Variovorax paradoxus: one gene and its partner. The protein of the gene in region 2 interacts with the protein of the main gene of each other region in a pairwise test. Links are inferred from orthologs where the notes say so. Each region holds a gene or a part of one and is shown on either strand. Other genes may lie near its edges.

Region 1 (8,997 bases), 2.8 Mb from region 2 along the record:
TCCACCGCCTGCAGGAATACCGAGGGCGTGGGCCCGCCGATCTGCAGCGAGTCGGACTGCAGCGCCGCCGGGATCGTCGAGTTCAGCGGGATGAACTTGAGCTCGACATCGAGGCTGCGCTTCTTGAAGTAGCCCTCTTCGGCCGCCACGAACACCGAGGCGAAGTCGGTCACGGCCGTGTAGCCGAACACGACCTTCGTGCTCGACTGGGCACGCGAAGGCAGCGCGGCAGTGGCCGACACCGCGGCAAGCGCCGACAGCAGGGTGCGTCGTTTCATCATGTCTTTTGTCTCCTGGGGGTGGTTCTTGGGCGTGGCAGCGCGGCGCGCAGGCCGCCGACGATGAAGCTCACCAGCATCGGCGCCACGGCCGGGTCGGCGCGCGTGTTCTCGCCGCGCGAGAGCCGTTCGATGCGGCTGTCGTTCAGGTGGTGCAGCAGCGAGCCCAGTGCGAACTGATAGCCCCAGGCCGCCTGGCTGCGTGTGGCATGCGGCAGCGCGACATGCAACGCATCGATGTACGCCTCGGCCAATGGGTCGAAGTAGGCGCGCAGCACGCGGTCGGCTTCCTCGGTGGCGTGGTACAGCTCGCGCGCCACCAGCAGTGCGTAGTACTCGCCCTCTGAACTTGCGCGCAGCGCCAGCACGGGCGCAGTGAAGGCTTCGATGATGCGCGGCAGCGTGCGCGTGTCGTCGGGGTCGATGTTCACCGCGGCCAGCCCCGCGAGCCGCGCCTCGATGGAGTGGCCCCAGTGCTCGAAGATCGCGTGGAACAGCTCGTGCTTCTGGCCGTAGTAGTAGCCCACCAGCGCCAGCGGCACGCCCGCCTCCTCGGCAATCTGGCGGATCGTCACCACGTGGTAGCCGTGCTGCGCAAAAAGCTTCTCGGCCGCCAGCAGGATCGCCTGCTTGCGGTCGGGCCGCGCAGTCGCGATGGCGACTGCGGCGGGAGGCGGCGTCGCAGCGCGCGAGGTGCTGCGCCTTGCGGCAGGTGTGCGGGTGCTCATGGGAGCATATTGAACGCTTGTACAAAAACATTGAACACGCGTACAAACCCTGAGGTCAACCCCGATTGAGCACGGTCGTTCGCAGCGCTACGCTCGTGCCATGCCCGCTCCCAACATCCCCCAGATCCGCCTCTATCAAGACTGGCTGCGCGATACGCGCGGCCTCGTGTTCGACAGCTACGACGCCCTGTGGCGCTGGTCCGTCACCGAGCTCGACGCCTTCTGGCAGAGCATCTGGGACTACGCCCGCATCGAGTCGCCCACGCCGCACACAGCCGTGCTCGCCGAATCGCGCATGCCCGGCGCGCGCTGGTTCCCCGGCGCCCAGGTCAACTACGCCCGCGAGGTGCTGCGCCATGCCGACGTGGCCCACGCCGCAGGCATGCCCGCCATCGTGAGCGACAACGAACGCGGTGAAGTGCGCGAGATGTCGTGGCCCGAAATGCGCCGCCAGGTCGCGTCAGTCGCGCTCACGCTCAAGTCTCTTGGCGTGCAGCGCGGCGACCGCGTTGCGGCCTACATGCCCAACGTGCCCGAGACCATGGTGGCCTTTCTCGCGTGCTCCAGCATCGGCGCGATCTGGAGCGTGTGCGCGCCCGACATGGGCACCGCCGCCGTGGCCGACCGCTTCCGCCAGATCGAGCCCAAGGTGCTGATCGCCGTCGACGGCGTGCACTACGGCGGCAAGCCGCTCGACCGCAGCGCCGTGCTGCAGGAACTGCGCGGCCAGTTGCCGAGCGTGCAGAAGCTGCTGCTCGTGAAGTCACCGTACGCCACCAACGCCGTGCAGCACGACGTCGACTGGGCACAGGCCACCGACCGCAACGGTGCCGAGGTCGCAGCCTTCGAGCCCGAATGGCTGCCTTTCGATCACCCGATCTGGATCGTCTATTCGAGCGGCACCACCGGGCTGCCCAAGCCCATCGTGCACGGGCAGGGCGGCATCATCCTCACCATGCACGCCTGCGGCCTGCACAACGACGTGGGTGCGAGCTACGGCGCCAACAACTTCGGCGAGCGCTACCACTGGTACAGCTCCACCGGCTGGGTCATGTGGAACTCGCAGCTTTCGGGCATGGCCTTCGGCGCCACCATCTGCATCTACGACGGCAACCCGGCGGGCAGCAAGGAGAAGCCCGACTGGAGCGTGCTGTGGCGCTTCGTGGCGCGGCACAAGGTCACCTTCTTCGGCGCGGGCGCGGCCTACTTCACCAACTGCATGAAGGCCGGCCTCGTCGCGAAGGAATGCGGCGACCTGTCGCGCGTGCGCGCGCTAGGCAGCACCGGCTCGCCGCTGCCCGAAGAGGTGCAGCGCTGGGGCTCCAGGCAGATCCTCGATGCGGGTTCGAAGGAGGTGTGGTGGTGCAACATCTCTGGCGGCACTGACTTCTGCGGGGCCTTCGTCGGTGGCAACCGCGACCTGCCCGAAGTGCCGGGCCAGATGCAGTGCCGCGAACTGGGCCATGCCGTCGAGGCTTGGAACGAACAGGGCCAGCCGGTCATCGGCGAAGTTGGCGAGCTGGTGTGCACCAAGGCCATTCCGTCGATGCCGCTCTACTTCTGGGGCGACGAAGGCAATGCGCGCTACGTGTCGAGCTACTTCGACACCTATCCCGGCGTGTGGCGCCACGGTGACTGGATCAGGATCGGCGAGGACGGCGGCTGCATCATCTACGGCCGCAGCGACGCCACCATCAACCGCCAGGGCCTGCGCATGGGCACCAGCGAGATCTACAGCGCCGTCGAGGGCCTGCCCGAGGTGCTCGACTCGATGGTGGTCGACCTTGAATACCTGGGCCGCGACAGCTACATGCCGCTGTTCGTGGTGCTGCGCCCCGGCGTGTCGCTCGACGACGCCATGCGCATGCGGCTCAACAACGCCATCAAGACCTCGCTGTCACCGCGCTTCGTGCCCAACGACATCTTCCAGGTGGCCGAGATACCGCGCACGCTCTCGGGCAAGAAGCAGGAGCTGCCGATCAAGAAGCTGTTGCTGGGCCAGCCCATCGAGAAGGTGGTCAACCGCGAGGCGATGGCAAACCCGGGCAGCCTGGACTGGTACGTGGCCTTTGCCGCAGAGCGAGCCTCCGCATAATGACCGCATGAAAAGACGCACCAGCCTCCTCATGTTCTCGGCCATCGCCGGCGCCTCTTTGCTGAGCGCCTGTGCCGTGCCTTCTTCGCCAGCTGCAGGCGGAGGCACGCAGCTTCGCGTGAGCGGCACCGTCACCTACCGCGAACGCATCGCGCTCGACCCAGCGGCCGAAGTCGTGGTGCAGCTGCTCGACGTATCGCGCATGGACGCGCCTTCGACCGTGCTCGCCGAGCAGCGCATCAAGGCCAACGGCAAGCAGGTGCCCTTCGCCTACGAGCTGAAGGTGGATGCCGCGCGCATCGACCCGCGCATGCGCTACGCCGTGTCGGCGCGTATCTCGCGAGGCGAGCAGCTGCTGTTCATCAACGACACGCAGTATTCCGTGCTCACGCAAGGCGGCGGTGCCACCGCTGACCTGGTGCTGGTGCGCGTCGCCCAGGCTCCGCGCTAGGAAGTCATCAGCTCGTAGAGCACCATGCGCGTCTGCCGGCCGCGCAGTTCCGCCTGCTCCTCGATGCGCCGCGTGTGAAGCCGGCCGCCGAGCCCGGCGAAGGTGGTTTCCGACATCAGCGTCTGCGTGCCGAGCTGCTTGTTGAAGCCCTCGATGCGGCTCGCCACGTTGATCACGTCGCCGAACGCCGTGTACGACAGCCGGTCGTTCGAGCCCAGCACCCCCGCGATCACCGTGCCTGTGTGGATGCCCACGCGCGTGCGGAACTCGGGCAGGCCCTGTGCCGCCCACTTGCGGTTGAGATCGTCCATTTCCACGTGCAGCTCCAGCGCGGCCAGGCAGGCCTTGTATTCCGCGTCCTTCAGGTCGGAGGGCGCGCCCCACAGCACCATGATGCCGTCGCCGATGAACTTGTCGACCACGCCGCCGTGCCGCGCGAACACGCCCGTCGCCAGGTTGAAGTACTCGGTCAGCATGACCACCAGCACGTCGGTGTCGAGCGACTCCGAGATCGAGGTGAAGCCCTCCACGTCGGTGAACATCACCGTCACGCGCCGCGGTGAGCCGCTGGGTGCGAGCGTATGGCCCTCAGCGATCAGCTGGTTGATCACGTCCACCGGCACGAACTTGCTGAAGGCCTTCAGGCTGCGCGCCGAGTCGTCCAGGGCCTGGTCCAGGTGTTGGATCTCGAGCACGCGGCTCGGTTCGCGCGGCAGGTTGTCCAGCTCCAGCAGGCCGATGCGGCGCGCGATGTGCGAGAGGTTCTCCACCGGCGCTGTCACCAGCTTCGACAGCTTCAGCGACATGAACAGCGCCATCGCGAGGAAGACCAGCGCCAGCGCCAGGCCCCACAGCACCGCGCGGTGCAGGTCGCCCAGCAGCATGTCTTCGGGCACCCAGCTCACCAGCTGCCAGCCGGTGCTGGGGATGCGCGAGGCCTGCACCAGATAGCGGCGGCCTTCGTGGGTGAAGGAGAACTCGGTGTCGGTGCCCCCGCCCGCCGTGCCGTCGGCCACCATGTGCGCGTGCAATGCGCCGAGCACACCGCTGGGCGGCTGCAGCTCGTGCAGCACGCCCGGCATGTCGCTGCGCGCGAGCACGCGGAAGTCGGCGCTCAGCAGCGCGCTGTCGCCGTAGCCGTCGCTGCTGAACTGGCGCACGAACTCCGACAGCCGCCCGAGCGAGACATCGCCCGCCACCACCAGCGCCTGCGCGCTGCTGTCCGCGTAGCGGCGCTTGCTGGGCAGCGCGTAGGTCACGCCAAGCTCCTGCGCGGCGGCGAATACGTACGGCTGCGTCCAGATGGGCCCCTGTGCCTTGCATGCCTGCACGTACCAGCTGCGCTGCGTCGGGTTGTAGTTGCTGCGGAACGACTCAAGGCGCTGCGTGGCATAGCGCTGCTGCACGTCGGCTTCGGCATCCAGCGGCAGCTTGTACTGCCAGGTCTCGGTGGTGAAGCCTGCGCCACGCTCGATGTGGCGCATGGCCGGCACCGGGTAGCGCAGCGCCATCAGCATCTGGCCCTTCTCGTTGCTGACGTAGATGCTGTCGAGCTCGGGCGACTGCTGCAGCAGCGTCCAGAGCAGCTCCGCCGTTCTGTCGGAGTGCTCGCCCGCGGGCTGCAGGCTGGGGGCGGTGCCCGCCGCGTTGATGACCGACTCGGCTTTCTGAAGAAAGGCCAGCACCTTGTCTTCGGTGCGGTCATGGTTGGCTTTGTGCGCGGACACGCCGATGCGCGACACCAGCCGCTGCGAGCCCCAGTAGCCGAGCGACACCAGCAGCAGCGACTGGGCCAGCGCCACGACGCTGACGATGGTGCCCACGTCTACCCGGAAGCGGCGCGAGCGCCCGGCCGGTGCCGGTTGTGTGACAGATTTTTCGACCGACGGCTTTCCAGCCGCTTCCGGATTACCGGAAGAGTTCTTGTTGTTCATGCAGCTCCCTGACGACCAATCGAACGCACCCGCTGCAGCGAAGCCGCGGGCCGGCCTTCGGTGAGCCACGGCCCCGATCGTTGGTGTCGGGGATCCTGGTGGCGCCGGAGGCGGGCGTGATTTTCGCTCGACTTCGGCTGTCTGTGAGGTACTGAACAGCGCCGCAGTGGCTCAGGCCTGTCTAGACCGGAGTCGTTGAAGCGCGTGGAAGCGGCCTGTCAGCGCGCGTCGTGAAAGATGATGCCCAGCGTATGCCGCCGCCCCGAACGCACGCGGCTCACGCCGTGGCGCATCGTCACGCGGTAGCTGCCGCGCGTGCCGGCCACCGGCCGCTGGTTGACCGCGAAGATCACCGCCTCGCCCTGCGCGAGCGGCGCCACCTCGGCGCGCGACTGCATGCGCGGGCGCTGCTCGGTCAGCACGAACTCGCCGCCGGTGAAGTCTTCGCCCGGCTTGCTCAGCAGCACCGTGAGCTGCAGCGGGAATTGCAGGTCGCCGTACAGATCCTGGTGCAGGCAGTTGTAGTCGCCCTCGTCGTAGCGCAACAGCAGCGGGGTGGGGCGCAACTGGCCCGCCGCGTGGCAGCGCGCGAGATACGCGGCGTGGTCCGGCGGGTAGTCGGCCGGCTGGCCCATTGCCGTGGCCCATGCGTTGGCCAGCGGCGCGAGGCGTTCGTACAGCGCGCTGCGGCATGCAGCGAGCCTGGGCGGCAGCGGATTGGCGAAGTACTGGTACTCGCCTTGCCCGAAGCCGTGGCGCTGCATCACCACGCGGCTGCGAAAGCGGTGGGCTTCGTCGTACATGGCCGTGAGCGCAGCGCATTCCTCGGGGGTGAACAGCTGACCGGTGACGGCGCAGCCGCGGGTGGCGAGGTCGGCTTCGATGCGGGGCCAGTCGAGCGCGTCGATGCGGGAAGGCTTTCTTGTCATGCACCCAGTGTCCCGCCTGCGAGCCATCGAGGCTCGCCGTTTCCGGACGCGGGTTTCGATTCGCTCGGCATCACGCTGCGCTAGCGGCGCGTCAACCCTGCCGGGCCTGCTCCAGCAGCCAGTCGCTGAAGAACTTCAGCAGCGGCCGCTGATCGGCCCGCTCTGGCGTCACGAGGTAATAGTTGCGCTCGCCCGACAAGGGCCGCGCGCACGCCACCACCAGCTCGCCGCGCACCAGTTCGTCGGCCACCAGCATCGTCGGCATCAGCGCCACGCCGAGCCCGTGCGACGCGGCCGCGGCCAGTATCGAGAACAGCTCGTAGCGCGGCCCGCCGCGTGCGTTGGGCGCGTCGATCTGCTGCGCGTCGAACCACTGGCGCCAGCCGTCGGGCCGCGTGCTTTGCTGCAGCAGCGGCATCTTCGCGATGGCGGCCGGCGTCACGGCCTTGCCGCGCGGGAGCAGCGACGGGCTGCACACCGGCACCACGTCTTCGTGCATCAGCAGCAGCGCGCGTGTGCCGGCCCAGTTCTCGACCTGCGCGGGCGTGCCGGCGTACAGCGCGGCGTCGAATTCCGCGTCGGCAAAGAGAAAGGGGCGGGTGCGCGTCTCGATGTGCACCACCACGTCGGGCTGCAGCGCCGCGAAGCCGCGCAGGCGCGGCATCAGCCAGCGGGTAGCGAAGGTGGGCACGGCTGCCAATGAGAGCGAGCCGCCTTCGCCCTGGTGGGCCATGGCGTCGAGCGTGTCGCGCTCCATCGCTTCCAGCCGCTTGGTGATCTGCCGCGCATAGGCCGCGCCGCTGGCCGTCAGTGCCACGCCGTGCCGCGTGCGACGGAACAGCGCCACGCCGAGGAAGGCTTCGAGCGTGCCGATCTGGCGCGACACAGCGCTTTGCGTCAGCGCCAGTTCCTGCGCGGCGCGGGTGTAGCTCTCGTGGCGCGCGGCGGCATCGAAGCACACGAGGGTTTGCAGGGGTGGGATCTTGCGGCGCATGTATGCCTCGGGTGTATGTATGAAACCCTGGCCTCTCCAATGGGGAGGCCGATAGAACATCTTGCAAGACATTCTACAAACGCATATCTGGGTGAGGATTCATCGTTTGCGTCATGGTCCCCGCATGGCTAGCATCGGCCCCATTCCTCTCGCTTTTCCCTCTTTTCCCTTTTTCCCCTAATTTCCGGAGACAGCCACATGGCCGCCAAAGCGCAATTCCACTGGGACGACCCCCTTCTTCTCGACCAGCAACTGACCGACGAAGAACGCATGATCCGCGACGCGGCCAATGCCTACTGCCAGGAGCGCCTGGCGCCCCGCGTCATCGAAGGCTTCCGCACTGGCGAGACCGACCCCGCCATCTTTCGCGAAATGGGCGCGCTCGGACTGCTGGGCCCCACGATCCCCGAGCAGTACGGCGGCCCAGGCCTCAACTACGTGGCCTATGGCCTGATCGCCCGCGAAGTCGAGCGCGTCGACTCGGGCTACCGCTCGATGGCCAGCGTGCAGAGCTCGCTGGTGATGGTGCCGATCTTCGAATTCGGCACCGAAGCGCAAAAGCAGAAGTTCCTGCCCAAGCTCGCCACCGGCGAATGGATCGGCTGCTTCGGCCTGACCGAGCCCGACCACGGCTCCGACCCCGGCAGCATGGCCACGCGCGCCAAGAAGGTGCCGGGCGGCTACTCGCTCAGCGGCTCGAAGATGTGGATCAGCAACTCGCCCATCGCCGACGTGTTCGTGGTGTGGGCCAAGGAAGTCAGCGAAAGCGGCACGGTCGGCCCCATCCGCGGCTTCGTGCTCGAAAAGGGCATGAAGGGCCTGAGCGCTCCCGCGATCCACGGCAAGGTCGGCCTGCGCGCCAGCATCACCGGCGAGATCGTGATGGACGGTGTGTTCTGCCCCGAAGAAAACGCCTTCCCCGAAGTGCAAGGCCTCAAGGGCCCGTTCACCTGCCTGAACAGCGCCCGCTACGGCATCTCGTGGGGTGCCCTGGGCGCCGCTGAAGACTGCTGGCACCGCGCCCGCCAGTACACGCTGGACCGCAAGCAGTTCGGCCGCCCGCTCGCCGCCAACCAGCTCATCCAGAAGAAGCTGGCCGACATGCAGACCGAAATCACGCTGGGCCTGCAAGGCAGCCTGCGCCTGGGCCGCATGAAGGACGAGGGCATTGCCGCAGTCGAAATCACCTCGATCATGAAGCGCAACAACTGCGGCAAGTCGCTCGACATCGCCCGCATGGCGCGCGACATGATGGGCGGCAACGGCATCAGCGATGAGTTCGGCGTGGCCCGCCACTTGGTGAACCTCGAAGTGGTCAACACCTACGAAGGCACGCACGACATCCACGCGCTCATCCTGGGCCGCGCCATCACCGGCATCGCAGCGTTCGCGAACTGATCGAAGGCATGAGCAACAAGCCCGCAGCACTCGACGGCATCAAGGTCCTCGATCTGTCCCGCGTGCTCGCGGGCCCTTGGTGCACGCAGATCCTGGCGGACCTGGGCGCCGACGTCGTGAAGATCGAGCGCCCCGGCGTCGGCGACGACACGCGCACCTGGGGCCCCCCCTTCATCAAGGACGCGAACGG
Region 2 (9,025 bases):
CCTCGCTCGGGCAATGAGGCGTCATGACGCGCCTGGTCGAGCCGGTGCAGGCACAGGTAACTGGCGCGCCCCTTGAGCAGCGCCGTGCGCACCGGCAGACCGAAGGCTTCGACAAGACGCGGCAGATCACGGCCGAACAGCTGGTCCTGCAATGTCTTGGTGGCGGTCGACAGCAGCACGCGCTCACCACTCAGCAGGGCCGGCACGAGGTACGAAAAGGTCTTGCCCACCCCGGTGCCTGCCTCGACCACCAGCACGCCGCCCTGGTCGATGGTGCGGGCGACGGCCATCGCCATTTCGGTCTGGCCCGAGCGTTCGCGGAACTGGTCGGCGGCACGCGACAGCGCGCCGTCCTGCGCGAAGGCGTCGCGCACCTTGTCTTCGAGCGCACCTGTCACGCCGGCTCTTTCGGATCGAGGTCGTTTTCAAGGCGCGTGATCTGGTCACGCAACGCGAGGCGGCGCTTTTTCAGGCGCCGCAGCAGCAGCTCGTCTTGCGGCGAGCCTTCGGCCAACCGGTCGATGGTGGCGTCGAGATCGGCGTGCTCGATGCGCAGTTCGATCAGCTGACGGGAAAGGGAGTGAAGATTGGAGTCCAACGGTGGGGAGCGCACGCGAAGTTTTTGCGGCGCATGTTCATTCGATAATACGTCCTGACACGAATCTCCGAGCAGACAGAAACACGCGCTTCAGGCGCATATGCCTCATGACCCAAGGCTTTCGACTCGCCGCGGCCACCGGACTCCACAAGGGAGACCGCCCGTACCAACAAGACCAGGTGCTGCTGATGAGCCATCCGCGTGTGCCTGGCTGCGTGCTGGGCATCGTGGCCGACGGCATGGGCGGCCGCAGCGGTGGCCGCAAGGCCTCTGACCAGGTGCTGATGACGGCACGCCAGCTCTTCACCCGCTACCAGCCCGGCCGCGACGACCCCGAAGCCGTGCTGAAGCAGATCCTCGAAGATTCGCACACGGTCATCAAGCTCACCGCCGTCTCCAGCGAACAGGAGCCGCACAGCACGCTGGCGGCCTTCCTCATGACCCCCAAGGGTGACTGCGCCTGGATCCACGCCGGCGACTCGCGCATCTATCACTTCCACGACGGCCAGCTCATCAGGCGCACGCGCGACCATTCGTACGTGCAGGTGCTGATCGACCGCGGCCAGATCACCGAGGCCGAGGCCAACATCCATCCGCAGGGCAACATCCTGCTCGGCTGCCTGGGCATGACGACCACGCCGCCGCCCGTCGACCCCTACTACATCCCGAAGCTGGCGGCGGGCGACCTGCTGATGGCTTGCAGCGACGGGCTCTGGCACTACTTCAGCCCAGAAGAACTGGCGAGCGTGCTGTATGCGCAGCCGCCGCGCGATGCGGTCGAAATCCTGGTGGGTGAAGCGCGCCGCCGGGCCCGGGGCACCGGCGACAACATCTCGATTGCCGTTCTGAAGCTCGACCCGCTACCGGTCGCCGCCTGAGCGGTGCCCGGTCAGGGCGTGGGCGATGAAGCTGCCGGTGCCGGCAGTGGTGCCCCGCGCGGCTTGCTGCGGTTGGCGTTCTGCCGGTCGCGGCTGGCCCTGTGCTCTTCGGCGCGTTTCTGCTTGTCTTCAAAACGCTTGGCGGCCGTAGGCGCCTCGGCTTGACGCTGGGCCGCCTTGGCCTGCTCGTCGGCGTGCGCCTGCTGCTTGGACTGGAACTGACGCTCGCGCTCGGCTGTCTCGGCCGCTGTAGCTGCGCGGCTGGCCGCATGGTCGGCTGCGCGCTGTTCGCGCTCCTTCTGGCCCTGGACCGATTGCTCCTGCTTCTCGCGGGTGTCCTGCGGGCGCTGGGTGCCTGCCTTCTGGTCGAGCTTCTGCAGCTCGGCCGCGCCGCTGCGCTGGCGCAGGATGTCGTTTATGGCGGTTTCCTGCCGCTTGATGTTGTCGGTTTCCTTGCGGCGACGGCTGCGACTCTCGCGCAGGCAGTCTTCCACCGCGAACTTCTTGTAGCAGGCGGCCCGCTCTTCGACGAAGCGCTTCTCGATGGCCTCGCGCTCGGTGGAAAGCCGGCGCTTTTCGCCCTCGAGGTCGGCATTGCCCGCGGCGGCGTTGGACTGCGCCCACAGCGGCAGGCTGGCCAACGTCATGAGCAGGGCAAGAGCGAATTTTTTCATGTGAGTCGGGTGTCGACGATGCGGCGTTCCAGGGCGAGAAACTCGCTCGATTGCATTTCGGTGAGCCGGGAGACCGTGCGCGGAAACTCGTGCGACAGCGGCCCCTCGGTGTACAACGCCTCGGGCGGAACCTCAGCCGACATGATGAGCTTGCAGCGCCGGTCGTACAAGACGTCGACCAGCCACGTGAAACGGCGTGCTTCCGAAGCCATGCGCACCGGCATGTGCGGCACATCGGACAACAGCACGGTGTGGAACTGGCTCGCAATTTCGAGGTAGTCGTTCTGCGAGCGCGGACCGCCGCACAGCGTCTTGAAATCGAACCAGACCACGCCGCCGGCCTTGCGCCGAGCACGGATCTCGCGCTGCTCGATGTGCAGCACGGGGTTTTCGTCGGCCGTCTCGGCCAGCTTGTCGAAAGCCTTGCGCATTTCCTTCTCGGCCGCCGCGTCGTTCGGCGTGAGGTACATGCGCAGTTGTTCGAGCGTGCGGCGCCGGTAGTCGGTGCCGTTGTCGACGCTCAGCACTTCGAGCTTTTCGTTCAGCAGCGCGATGGCGGGCAGGATGCGGTCGCGGTGCAAGCCACCGGGGTACAGATCGTCCGGCTTGAAATTGGAGGTGGTGACGAAACCCACGCCGTTCTCGAACAGCGACACCAGCAGCCGATGAAGAATCATCGCGTCGGTGATGTCCGCCACGTGGAACTCGTCGAAGCAGATCAGCTTGTAGCGCTTGGAAATGCGCAGCCCAAGCTCGTCGAGCGGATTGACCGTGCCCTGCAACTCGCGCAGTTCGCGGTGCACCTCGCGCATGAACTCGTGAAAGTGCAGGCGCGTCTTGCGCCGCAGCGGCACGGCGTTGAAGAACAGGTCCATCAGGAAGCTCTTGCCCCGCCCGACGCCACCGTACATGTAGACGCCGCGCGGAAGCTCCGGCCGGTTGATGAACTTCTTCAGCGCATTCGAGCGCTGGGCCTTGTACTCGGCCCATTCGTTGGCGCAGCGATCCAGTGCCTCCACGGCATGCAGTTGCGCTGGATCGCTGTGGAACCCGCGCGCTGCGAGTTCCGCCTCATAGGCCTGTTTGACGCTGGTCAAAAGAAAGATCGCGAGATCAGAAGTTCAGCGTGCGCTTGTCCACGGCGAGTGCCGCTTCCTTCGTTGCTTCCGACAGCGACGGATGAGCGTGGCAGATGCGCGCGATGTCTTCGGCGCTGGCCTTGAACTCCATCGCCACGACGGCTTCGGAGATCAGCTCGCTGGCCTGCGGGCCCACGATGTGCACGCCCAGAATCTCGTCGGTGGCAGCGTCGGCCAGGAACTTGACCATGCCGGTCGTGTCGCCCAGAGCACGCGCGCGGCCGTTCGCGAGGAACGGGAAGGTGCCGGCCTTGTAGGAGCGGCCCGCTGCCTTGAGCTGCTGCTCGGTCTGGCCGACCCACGCGATCTCGGGGTTGGTGTAGATCACCCACGGGATCGTGTTGAAGTTGACGTGACCGTGCTGGCCCGCAATGCGCTCCGCCACGGCAACGCCCTCTTCCTCGGCCTTGTGCGCCAGCATCGGGCCGCGCACCACGTCGCCGATGGCCCAGACATTGGGCAGGCTGGTCTTGCACTCGTCGTCCACGGCAATGGCGCCGCGCTCGTCGAGCTTCAGGCCAACGGCTTCGGCGTTCAGGCCGATGGTGTTGGGCACGCGGCCGATCGACACGATCAGCTTGTCGACTTCCAGCGTCTGGGCTTCGCCCTTGGCATTGGTCCACGCAACGCTCACGCCCTTCTTCGACGACTTGATCTCGCCGACCTTGACGCCGAGTTCGATCTTGAGCTTCTGCTTGTCGAAGGCCTTCTTGGCTTCCTTGGCGATCTGCTCGTCCACTGCGCCGAGGAAGGTCGGCAGTGCTTCGAGCACCGTGACTTCCGCGCCGAGGCGACGCCACACCGAACCCATTTCGAGGCCGATGACGCCCGAGCCGATCAGGCCCAGCTTCTTCGGCACCGCGCCGATGCGCAGCGCGCCGTCGTTCGAGAGGATGTTTTCCTCGTCGAACGGTGCGCCCGGCAGTGCGCGGGCATTGGAGCCCGTGGCCACGATGATGTGCTTGCCGCTGATCGACTCTTCGGCGGCGCCCGCCACCTTGATCTCATAGCCGGTTTCGTCAGTCTTCACGAACGAGGCGCGGCCATGGAAAAACGTGATCTTGTTCTTCTTGAACAGGTACAGGATGCCGTCGTTGTTCTGCTTCACGACCTGGTCCTTGCGGGCCAGCATCTTGTCGAGGTCGAGGCCCAGGCCTTCGACCTTGATGCCGTGGTCCGCGAAGTGGTGGCCGGCCTGGTCGAAATGCTCCGACGATTGCAGCAGCGCCTTCGACGGGATGCAGCCGACGTTGGTGCAGGTGCCGCCCGGTGCGGGGCCGCCCTTGCCGTTCTTCCACTCGTCGATGCAGGCCACGTTGAAGCCGAGTTGCGCGGCACGAATGGCCGCGATGTAGCCGCCAGGGCCGCCGCCGATGACGACGACGTCGAATTGCTTGTTTGCCATCTGATTTTTTCTCCTCAGATGTCGAACAGCAGGCGCGACGGGTCTTCCAGCGCTTCCTTCATGGCAACCAGGCCCAGCACGGCTTCGCGGCCGTCGATGATGCGGTGGTCGTAGCTCATGGCGAGGTAGTTCATCGGACGGATCACGATCTGGCCGTTTTCAACCACGGCGCGGTCCTTCGTGGCGTGCACGCCGAGGATGGCCGACTGGGGCGGGTTGATGATCGGGGTCGAGAGCATCGAGCCGAAGGTGCCGCCGTTCGAGATGGAGAACGTGCCGCCGGTCATGTCTTCGATGCCCAGCTTGCCGTCTTGCGCCTTCTTGCCGAACTCGGCGATCTTCTTCTCGATGTCGGCAAAGCTCATCTGGTCGGCATTGCGCAGGATCGGCACCACCAGGCCGCGCGGCGAACCGACGGCAATGCCGATGTCGAAGTAGCCGTGGTACAGGATGTCATTGCCGTCGACCGAGGCGTTGATCACCGGGTACTTCTTCAGCGCATGCACAGCGGCCTTCACAAAGAAGGACATGAAGCCGAGCTTCACGCCGTGTTCCTTGGTGAAGTTGTCCTGGAAGCGCTTGCGCAGCTCCATGACGGGCGCCATGTTGACTTCGTTGAACGTGGTCAGGATGGCGTTGGTCGACTGCGATTGCAGCAGGCGCTCGGCGATGCGGGCGCGCAGGCGGCTCATCGGCACGCGCTGCTCCGGACGCTCACCCAGGTCGGGCGCACCGGTCGGTGCGGCAACTTGCGGCAGCGCCGGCTTGGCAGCCGGTGCCGCGATGGTGGCAGCCGCGGCAGGCTTGGCGCCCGAGGCAACCGCGCCGAGCACGTCACCCTTGGTGACGCGGCCGTCCTTGCCGGTGCCTGCGACGTCGCTGGTCTTCAGGTTGTTGTCTGCCAGCAGCTTGGCGGCTGCGGGCATGGCCACGTCGGACTTCGAACCGCCGGTGGCGGCTGCAGCTGCTGCCGGGGCAGGCGCTGCGGCAGCCGGAGCTGCTGCTGCGGGCGCTGCCGCCGGGGCTGCGGCCGAAGCCTTGCCTTCGGTGTCGATCTTGGCGATCAGCTGATCGGCCACCACGGTGGCGCCGTCGGGCTGCACGATTTCTGCCAGCACGCCAGCCGAAGGCGCGGGCACTTCGAGCACGACCTTGTCGGTCTCGATTTCGATCAGGATTTCATCGACGGCGACGGCTTCGCCGGCCTTCTTCTTCCACGTGAGCATGGTGGCTTCGGCCACGGATTCGGAAAGCTGGGGGACTTTGACTTCTACGATAGACATTTGGAGTGAGCTCCGTTTTGTTCTTCAGGGTATTCGTGTGAAAAGAAACTGGTTTTACTTGGTCAGCACGAAGCCCTTGAGCTTGCCAAACGCGCCATCGACGAGCGCCTTCTGCTGTTCCTGGTGCAGGTGCGAGTAGCCCACCGCCGGCGATGCCGAAGCGGCACGGCCGGAGTAGCCGAGCTTCTGGCCGTCCTGCATGTTTTCGTGGATGTAGTGCTGCACGAAGAACCAGGCGCCCTGGTTCTGCGGCTCGTCCTGGCACCAGACCACGTCGACGAGGTTGGGGTACTTCTTGATCTCGGCGGCGAATGCCTTGTGCGGGAACGGATAGAGCTGCTCGACGCGGATGATCGCCACGTCTTCGTCGCCACGTTCTTCGCGCTTCTTGGCCAGGTCGTAGTACACCTTGCCCGAGCAGGCGATCAGGCGCTTGACCTTCTCGGCCTTCAGGCCCTTGCTGTCGGGAATGACGGTCTGGAAGCTGCCCTTGGTGAACTCGGACAGCGGCGAGGTCGCATCCTTGTTACGCAGCAGCGACTTCGGCGTCATGATGATCAGCGGCTTGCGCAGGTTGCGCACCATCTGGCGGCGCAGCACGTGGAAGATCTGGCTGGCCGTGGTCGGCTGCACCACCTGCATGTTGGTGTCGGCGCTCAGCTGCATGAAGCGCTCCAGGCGTGCCGAGCTGTGCTCGGGGCCCTGGCCTTCGTAGCCGTGCGGCAGCATCATCGTGATGCCGTTGACGCGGCCCCACTTCACTTCGCCCGAGGCGATGAACTGGTCGATCACCACTTGCGCGCCGTTCACGAAGTCGCCGAACTGGGCTTCCCAGATCACGAGCGTGTTCGGGTCGTTCGAGGCGTAGCCGTATTCGAACGCGAGCACTGCTTCTTCCGACAGGATCGAGTCGATCACGACGAAGGGAGCCTGGTTGTCGGCCACGTTCTGCAGCGGCGTGTAGGTGCCGGTGTCGAACTTCTCGCGGTTCTGGTCGTGCAGCACGGCGTGGCGGTGCGTGAACGTGCCGCGGCCCGAGTCTTCACCCGACAGGCGCACCGGGTAGCCGCTGGCCACCAGCGAGGCGAAGGCCATGTGCTCGCCCATGCCCCAGTCGACGTTGACGTCGCCGCGGCCCATGGCGGCGCGGTCGTCCAGCACCTTCTTCACGAGCGGATGCACGGTGAAGCCTTGCGGCGGCGTGGTGATCTTCTCGGCCAGGCGCTTCCACTCGGACGAGGGAATGGCGGTGTCGCCGGCGTCGGTCCACTTCTTGTTGAGGTACGGGCTCCAGTCGACGGCGTACTTGCTCTTGAAGTTGGTGAGCACGGGGTCGACCGTGTTCTTGCCTTCGTCGAAAGCCGCGCGCTGCGCCTTGACCATGTCGTCGCCGAGCGTGTCGCCCAGGCCTTGAGCGGCCAGCTTGTCGGCGTACAGCTTGCGCGTGCCGGGGTGCTGGGCGATCTTCTTGTACATCAGCGGCTGGGTGAGCGAAGGCGTGTCCTGCTCGTTGTGGCCCAGCTTGCGGAAGCAGATGATGTCGACGACCACGTCCTTCTGGAATTCCATGCGGAAGTCCAGCGCGAGCTGGGTGGCGAGCACCACGGCTTCGGGGTCGTCACCGTTCACGTGCAGCACCGGTGCTTCGATCATCTTGACGATGTCGGTGCAGTACAGCGTCGAGCGGCTGTCGCGCGGGTCGCTGGTGGTGAAGCCGATCTGGTTGTTGATGACGATGTGCACCGTGCCGCCGGTGGAGTAGCCACGGGTTTCGGCCAGCGCCAGCGTTTCCATCACGACGCCCTGGCCTGCGAAGGCGGCGTCGCCGTGCACGATCACGGGCAGCACCTGCTTGCCCAGCGGGTCGGCGCGGCGGTCCATGCGGGCACGCACCGAGCCTTCGACCACGGGGTTCACGATTTCAAGGTGCGAGGGGTTGAACGCAAGGCTCAGGTGCACCGGGCCGCCGGGGGTGGTCACGTCCGAGCTGAAGCCCTGGTGGTACTTGACGTCGCCGCTGGGCAGGTCTTCGGGGGCGGTGTGATCGAACTCGGCGAACAGGTCGGCCGGCATCTTGCCGAGCGAGTTGACCAGCACGTTCAGGCGGCCGCGGTGGGCCATGCCGATCACGATTTCCTGCACGCCCTTGATGCCGGCCTGGTTGATCAGCTCGTCCATCGAGACGATGAAGCTTTCGCCGCCTTCGAGCGAGAAGCGCTTCTGGCCGACGTACTTGGTGTGCAGGAAGCGCTCGAGGCCTTCGGCCGCGGTCAGGCGGTTGAGCACGTGCTTCTTCTGCTCGGCGCTGAGCTTGGGATTGGTGCGGGCGCCTTCGAGCCGCTGCTGCCACCAGCGCTTGTGGTTCTGGTCGGTGGTGTACATGTACTCGGCACCCATCGTGCCGCAGTACGTTTCGCGCAAGGCGTTGAGCAGGTCGCGCAACGACATGGTCTCCTTGCCGAAGAAGGTGTTGCTGGTGTTGAACACCGTCTCGAGGTCGGCGTCGGTGAAGCCGTAGAACGAGGGCTCGAGTTCCGGAATGGCGGGACGCTCGGCGCGCTTGAGCGGGTCGAGGTCGGCCCAGCGGGCGCCGACATTGCGGTAGGCGGCAATCAGCTGCTGGACGGAAGTGCGCTTGCGGCCGAGTTCGGAATCAGCGCCGCTGGCCTGCACGACCTTGGTCGTGCCCTGCTTCGCGCGTTCGGCGAAAGCGTTGATGACCGGCAGGTGCGGGACGTCGCGGGTGTTGGTGCCGTCGGCGGCGGGAACGTTCTGCAACGCGTCGAAATACGAACGCCAGTTGTCAGGCACGCTGCCGGGGTTGGAGAGGTAGTTCTCGTACATCTCCTCGACATAGGGCGCATTGCCGCCGAAGAGGTACGTGTTGCCTTGATAGGCGGTATACGCCGAGGGCGTCGATGAATCGCTCATGATCCGCTGACCTTCGCTTCCCTGAAGGAAGCACTAGCTGGTTAAGAAACCTTCCGCGACACGGCTGAACCGATTGGCGGATGCGACTGTGGCTGGGGAAGGGCCTGAGTACCTTGG

The links.
Region 1: the proteins of odhB (region 2) and NWF24_RS31595 interact in binary tests that used the Escherichia coli proteins (3 or more experiments, as listed by UniProt). The link is inferred for Variovorax paradoxus from one-to-one orthologs.

What each region holds. Positions count from the first base shown.
Region 1 is NZ_CP102931.1:6,757,202-6,766,198, reverse strand. The notes cover bases 1,918-4,830. They hold NWF24_RS31595 (YbaY family lipoprotein), read left to right. Parts: upstream 1,918-3,108; coding sequence 3,109-3,552; downstream 3,553-4,830. Other genes in these bases: NWF24_RS31590 (adenylate/guanylate cyclase domain-containing protein), read right to left, coding at 3,549-4,830; NWF24_RS31600 (acetoacetate--CoA ligase), read left to right, coding at 1,918-3,101. Also shown: NWF24_RS31610 (ABC transporter substrate-binding protein), read right to left, coding at 1-281; NWF24_RS31605 (TetR/AcrR family transcriptional regulator), read right to left, coding at 278-1,006; more of NWF24_RS31600, read left to right, coding at 1,107-1,917; more of NWF24_RS31590, read right to left, coding at 4,831-5,486; NWF24_RS31585 (2OG-Fe(II) oxygenase), read right to left, coding at 5,705-6,415; NWF24_RS31580 (LysR substrate-binding domain-containing protein), read right to left, coding at 6,507-7,409; NWF24_RS31575 (acyl-CoA dehydrogenase), read left to right, coding at 7,608-8,807; NWF24_RS31570 (CaiB/BaiF CoA transferase family protein), read left to right, coding at 8,816-8,997.
Region 2 is NZ_CP102931.1:3,954,057-3,963,081, forward strand. What follows is about bases 3,844-6,784. They hold odhB (2-oxoglutarate dehydrogenase complex dihydrolipoyllysine-residue succinyltransferase), read right to left. Parts: upstream 5,978-6,784; coding sequence 4,709-5,977; downstream 3,844-4,708. Other genes in these bases: lpdA (dihydrolipoyl dehydrogenase), read right to left, coding at 3,844-4,694; NWF24_RS18885 (2-oxoglutarate dehydrogenase E1 component), read right to left, coding at 6,032-6,784. In the rest of the region: NWF24_RS18850 (ATP-dependent DNA helicase), read right to left, coding at 1-398; NWF24_RS18855 (YdcH family protein), read right to left, coding at 395-598; NWF24_RS18860 (PP2C family protein-serine/threonine phosphatase), read left to right, coding at 706-1,476; NWF24_RS18865 (hypothetical protein), read right to left, coding at 1,488-2,150; cell division protein ZapE, read right to left, coding at 2,147-3,247; more of lpdA, read right to left, coding at 3,264-3,843; more of NWF24_RS18885, read right to left, coding at 6,785-8,908. UniProt on the Escherichia coli protein: E2 component of the 2-oxoglutarate dehydrogenase (OGDH) complex which catalyzes the second step in the conversion of 2-oxoglutarate to succinyl-CoA and CO(2).